2 regions of the Limnobaculum parvum genome follow, and region 1 is predicted to be linked to the other one. Evidence: predicted binding sites of a transcription regulator. Region 1 holds the regulator's gene; the other holds the start of a gene.
The links. The regulator PhoB, encoded in region 1, activates phosphate uptake and scavenging genes when phosphate is short. The targets are predictions, from matches to a motif close to CTGTCATAAAACTGNCNNAT.
Positions count from the first base shown of each region.

Region 2: a site for PhoB is predicted at 1,826-1,845, ahead of pstS (phosphate ABC transporter substrate-binding protein PstS). Genes of this name have one in related genera too.

Region 1 is NZ_CP029185.2:1,915,977-1,919,404, forward strand. It holds partial or broken gene phoR (phosphate regulon sensor histidine kinase PhoR) at 1-964, opposite strand, end outside; gene phoB (phosphate regulon transcriptional regulator PhoB) at 988-1,677, opposite strand; gene sbcD (exonuclease subunit SbcD) at 1,969-3,222, shown strand; gene HYN51_RS07865 (AAA family ATPase) at 3,222-3,428, shown strand, end outside.
Region 2 is NZ_CP029185.2:3,736,615-3,740,042, forward strand. It holds gene pstC (phosphate ABC transporter permease PstC) at 1-618, opposite strand, end outside; gene pstS (phosphate ABC transporter substrate-binding protein PstS) at 681-1,721, opposite strand; gene HYN51_RS15850 (autotransporter outer membrane beta-barrel domain-containing protein) at 2,132-3,428, shown strand, end outside.

The DNA of each region.
Region 1 (3,428 bases):
TCGCGCTATAAAGCTGTTCCTGATTACCTAACACTTGCAGCTTGGCATCAACATCAAAATAGAGTTGATGTTCGCCGTTACTCAAAATATTGGCTTCACGAGCAAGGTTATCCAACAATACTGGAACATTAATCTTTTCATTTAATGCATAGCGAGGAGCGGCTTCGATGCGTGATAGCGTCAGTAATTGATTCACCAGACTGCTCATGCGTTCGGTTTGTCCCTTCATGCTGGTCAAAGCCTTATGACGAATATCGGGCCTAGTGTCATCATCCCCCAACATTTCGATATAACCCTGTAAAACGGTAAGCGGCGTTTTCAACTCATGGCTCACGTTGGTGAAGAATTTACGGCGAACTTCTTCCAACTGCTTTATTTGTGATACATCACGGGCGGAGATCAGCATATGACCTTCATCGTAGGACATCACCCGAAACTCAATATAACTATCATGATTGAATTGTAGGGTTAGCGGCTCAGCAAATTGTTTGCGTTTAATAAACTCAGCAAATTGCGGATAGCGAATCAAATTGAGAATGTGCTGACCATTGTCTTCCGGCCAGCGAAACCCCAGCATTTGTTGAGCCAGTTTGTTACACCAAAAGATATGCCCACTTTCCGTACTCAGCACCACCGCATCAGGTAGCGATTCGGCACCGCTACGAAATCGTTTAATCAGGGAGGCCAACTCTCGGCGGCGTTGACGATTACGATGCTGCATTTGATACAGGCCGTAGAATAACGGCTCCCAGCTTCCCCGGCCTGACGGAGGCATAATACTGCGATCCAGCCATAACCAGTGAGACAGTTTCAGCAGGTTATAAAAATGCCACAGTAAGGCACAAAGCGCCGAAATCAGCAGTAACTGTGTCAAATGACCAATAAAAATGCTTAACAGCAATGCCGGAAGGCAAAACAGCAACAGCTCAATGACGATTCTCTTCCACGATAGGCGTTCTAGCACAATCGAATCCCTAACCAGTTAACTTAAAAGCGAGTTGAAAAACGATAGCCTGAACCGCGCACAGTTTGTAGCATCTTGTCATAACCGCTGTCCTCAAGGGTTTTCCGCAAGCGACGAATAAATACGTCAACGGTACGATCTTCAACATACACATTCGTTCCCCATACCTGATTAAGTAGCTGTTCGCGACTATAAACACGTTCAGGATGGCTCATAAAGAAATGCAGCAGCTTATATTCTGTTGGCCCCATATCCAGCGGTTTATCGTCTGCCATTACCCGATGCGATGAGGGATCTAACGTTAAGCCATCAAAGACCAAAGCTTCATGCTCGGTCATGGGAGAAGTTCGACGCATCACCGCTTTAATTCGCGCCAGCAGTTCTTTAGGGGAAAACGGCTTGGTCACATAATCATCCGCCCCAGACTCCAGCCCTTGAACCCGATCTTCCTCTTCACCACGGGCGGTTAGCATCACCACCGGAATCGCCTTCATCAGAGGATCGCGCTTCAGATATTTAAGCAATTGAATACCGGAGCCGCCCGGTAGCATCCAGTCCAGTAAGATCAGATCAGGAAAAGGTTCGATAAGTAAAGATTGTGCTGTAGTAAAATCCAGCGCTTCAATGGCCAGATAGCCATGTTGTTCAAGAACAAGAGAAATCATTTCCCGGATAGGTGCTTCATCCTCAACCACCAATATGCGTTTTATCATGCGGGCTCTGCTCTTTGTTGTTTTTTCTCAACACAATGCGAGTTGAATGATTATATACCCTAATAATTTGAGTTGCAGAAACGTCAATAACTTAGTCAATCTCTCAGCAACCCAAAGTACGATAGATTATAGTGCGTTAGCATTATGCTACAGATATATGACACTTTTATTACGTTAACAACGCTTTCTGTTAATTGATGCGTCCACTAAGGTAGTCCTGACCCTCTCTGCTGCGTATAATCCCTAATGACCATAGCGCACCACATGGCTATTTTTTGACTGAGAGGATTCATGCGCATAATTCACACTTCTGACTGGCATCTTGGACAATACTTTTTTACCAAAAGCCGTGCGGCTGAACATGTAGAATTTTTGCGCTGGTTAACTGACAAAGTCACCGAACACCAAGTTGATGCGATTATTGTCGCGGGTGATGTTTTCGATACCACCTCTCCTCCCAGCTATGCCCGTGAATTATATAATCAATTTATTGTAGGATTGCAGCCAACCGGTTGCCAACTGGTGGTATTAGGGGGAAATCATGACTCGGTTGCCATGCTGAATGAATCCAGAGAACTGCTGACCTATCTTAATACTCAGGTGATAGCCAGTGTAGCTCAACAGCCTGAACAACAGCTTATCGTTCTGAATAACTCACAGGGTGAGCCTGGTGCATTGGTGTGCGCTATTCCGTTTATTCGTGCCAAGGATGTTCTGTCCAGCCAAGCGGGTCAGTCAGGGAGCGAAAAACAGCAAGCCTTGTTGGAGGCTATCAGTCAGCACTATCAACAGATATACCAACTGGCAAAGGAAAAGCAGCAACAGTACGCCAAACCTTTACCGATTATTGTTACCGGACACTTAACTACGGTTGGCGCATCCACCTCCGACTCCGTTCGTGATATCTATATCGGTACGCTAGATGCTTTCCCGGCGCAGGCATTTCCCCCTGCCGACTACATTGCTTTAGGCCATATTCACCGACCACAAAAAGTAGCCAAATCAGAATATATTCGCTATTCAGGTTCCCCCATCCCCTTGAGTTTTGATGAAACCGGTCAAGAAAAAAGTGTGGTGCTGGTAGAGTTTACCGCTCAGACAGCGCCGCAGATTACATTACTTACCGTGCCGCAATTTCAGCCAATGCGCTTAATTAAAGGTGATATTGAGGAAATAAAATCTGCGTTGGAAGGTTTTCGACATCATCAGGAACAGAAAACCATCTGGCTAGATATTGAGGTGGATTCCCGTCTTTACCTGAATGATATTCAACGACAAATACAGCAAATAGCCGAGCAATTGCCGGTTGAGGTGATATTACTGCGCCGCAGTAAAGCCCTAACTCAGCAGGCCATTCAACGTCAGGAAAAAGAGACGCTGTCAGAACTTACGGTAACCGAAGTCTTCGAACGCAGGCTGGTGCTCGATGACGACGATGATCAACGTACCCATCAGCAACATCAACGAGTACGTCAGTTATTCCATACATTGGTAGAAGAAATGGCCGAACAATCTGAGCACCCGGTTGATAAAGGAGCCGTCTGATGCGTATTCTTAGCCTGCGGCTTAAAAACATTAACTCGCTGAAAGACGAGTGGAAAATCGATTTCACTCAAGAACCCTTTTGCGATAATGGTCTGTTTGCCATTACTGGCGCGACCGGTGCCGGTAAAACCACCCTGTTGGATGCTATTTGCCTAGCGCTTTACCATAAAACACCGCGCCTAATCGTGACGCCAACCCAGAATGAA
Region 2 (3,428 bases), 1.8 Mb from region 1:
GCCGTAAGCGGACTCTTTTAACAGCGTTGGCGTTTGTTCAAACACGTCACGCATTACCGCAGCGATATAAGGAATAATCATGATGGCCAGAATAATACCGGCGGCTAAAATACCGATACCAAATGCTGGGCCAGAAAACAGCGTGCTAATAATAGGAATGTTAGCCACCACATCCCCTACCGGCTGCTGAAAGTATTCGGCAAACAACGGAGCGAAAATAAACAGCCCCCACATGCCGTAAACAATGCTGGGTATAGCCGCCAATAGTTCAATGGCAATACCCAATGGGCGTTTTAACCATTTAGGTGACAGTTCAGTCAGGAACAGCGCGATACCAAAACTTACCGGTACGGCAATAAGTAACGCAATGATGGACGTTACGATGGTGCCATAAATGGGAACCAGCGCCCCAAACTCATCGGCTGGCGCATCCCACTCTTTATGCCAGAGAAAGCTGATGCCAAACTTTTGAATGCTAGGCCATGAAGCAATCACCAGAGAGATGATTATGCCGCCCAATAATAAAAGCGTAATCAGCGCTGCCAGTTTAACCAGCGCGCCAAAAATAATATCACCCTTCTTTCCCGGCGCTTTCATTACCGGCTTATGTACCGCCATTAAGTCTCTCTTTCATATTTACGGCCCTCTTCCATCTATCGGAAGAGGGCGGTTAGGAATGATTAATAGAGCGCTTTACCGCTGCTATCTTTAACCTGTGTTTTCCAGGCTGCACGAACTTGTTCAGTCACCGTGTCTGGCAGTACCGCATAATCAAGCTCTGTTGCCAGAGAGCCGCCTTTTTTGTAGCCCCAGTCAAAGAACTTCAGTACTTCTGCGCCACGTTTGGCATCTTTCTGAGTTTTGTGTACCAAAATAAACGTGGTTGAAGTAATCGGCCATACATCTTTGCCCTTCTGGAAGGTCAGATCCTGAGCAAAAGATTTAGACCAGTCGATACCTTTAGCCGCCGCACTGAACGATTGCTGAGTTGGGCTTACCGCTTCACCATCTGCTGATATTAGTTTGGTATAGGCCAGATTATTTTGCTTAGCGTAAGCATACTCAACATAACCAATAGAACCCGGCAAACGCTGAACAAAGGCTGCAATACCATCATTACCTTTACCACCTAAGCCCACCGGCCATTTAACGGTAGAACCAACCCCAACCTTCTCTTTCCAATCTGGATTCACTTTTGCCAAATAGCTGGTGAACACGAAAGAGGTTCCTGAACCATCGGCACGACGCACTACTGCGATATCCTGCTCTGGCAGTTTGACGCCAGGATTCAGTTTAACAATCGCCGGATCGTTCCACTTTTTCACCGTACCCAGATAGATATCGCCCAAGGTTTTTCCATCTAGGGTTAATTCCCCTGATTTAATTCCCTGAACATTCACCGCCAATACCACACCGCCAATGACGGTTGGGAACTGGAATAGATCATCTTTAGCCAGCTTTTCCTCATCCAGAGGCGCATCTGACGCACCAAAATCTACCGTATTGGCATTAATTTGCTTAACGCCACCGGACGAACCAATCCCTTGATAGTTAATGTTATTACCGCTCTCTTTTTGATAGCTATCCGCCCATTTTGCATAGACGGGTGCAGGGAACGTAGCACCGGCACCGGTAATATTCTCTGCCGCAAATGCTGACAAAGTTGTCAGAGAAACAGCTGCTGCAATACCATAAGCAATGGTTGTACGTGTCAGTTTCATCATTCCTCCTAAAGGAATTTATTGGCTCTGTATCGTTAAAAATCAGACTGGTGATGAGTACAAGCGCAAAGATAAGACCGTTTAGTGACAGTATAATGTCAACTAGGTTACAGTTTTATGACAGTGAGAAATTTTGATTTAACTAAGCCATGTTTTTATGAAATGTTACCCGAAGCGGTTGATAGCAATAATGACATTTTATTCCCTTCTTTTTTCACACTTCCCATTTCTATAAATTAATACTTTTTTCTTATTGAATTTTTATTCATAAACAACACATGAGCTTAGGTTGTTTATTAAGCAATTTATCGTCTACCTTCCAACCCGTTAATAATACCAGTGCTACATTTAATTTACGTAGGTGATTACTACGCATTTAACTACATATATAAGTAATGGCGGTGCATCCTATGTTGACTAAAAACACCTTTGAGAGAAAATTTACTTTATCAATATTATCAACGATATTGATCTGTAGTTTTCCAAGTCTATTGAATCAGGCGAATGGCGCAACTATTCCACTGACTGACAACAACACATATTCACAAATTAAAGCTAATACCAATGATATCGGTTCTGGAAATAATATTACGGTTAGTTCCAGCGTAGGAAGTTCAAATGACGGGGCGGTTTCGGCTCTGGACGGCGGGAACATCACTTTATCTAACAGTAATATCAGTAATGTGTGGAACAGCACCGCCGGATCCCGCGCGGTTAATGCACGTGGTACTAACAGCGTCGTTACACTCAATAACACCAATGCCCAGTTAAGCGCCACTCAGGCCAGCAACGGCGATGCCAGCTCGGTGGTTTCTGCCACCAGTAACGGTAACGTGTTTATTACTGGGGGGACTTTCGCAGCAGCCGGGGCTTATGTTCGTGGTCTTTCCGCTGCGGGTGATAATCCGGATAATGGCGGCGGTTATATCCGTGCCGAAAATGCCACGATCACCACACTGGGAAATTTCGGCCTTGGCGTACAGGCTTACGGCTCTAACAACCCATTAATGCCGGTAACACAAGTAGATTTAATCGGTGGTTCTGTGACCACCAACTCCACCAACTATGCGCCCGCACTGCAATCTGCTCGTATTGGTGCATTGATTACCACCCAAAATACTAACCTTACAGCTAATGGCGCTAATAACTTGGTGGTTGATGTTAACCGGGGCGGCGGCGTCAATATTGCAGGGGGTAATATCGTTGCCAACGGTGCTACCAGCGCGGGTATTTCCGCTGATGGTAGTGGCAGCCACGCCGTCGTCAACGGCAGTAACATCATCATGAACGGAGAAAAATCAGTTGGTGTATCCGCCAGCAATGGAGGGATTGCGGATATCTCCAATAATTCTATTGCCCTTACCGACATAGGCACCAACGGCATGGGCGCTTATGCTTCCGGTTCAGCTTCAGGTATTAATCTAATTAATACGGTAATTAATGTTAAAGGTGCAGGAACAAACGGTGGCAATGCACCCATTGGCGTAGGTTCTGAAAATGGAGGAACGGTGACCTTAACCGGCGGTAGCGTCACTATGGATGGCGCTAACCGGACTATTGCAGCCAGAGTAGTTAACAACGGTACCCTGACGGCCACCGGCACTCTTTTTGCCACCAAAGGCAATAACTCACATGCCGTGATGTCTTGGTTAAACGATCCTGTGGCCACAGGAATAATCACCTTAAATAATGCTACCATCACCACCG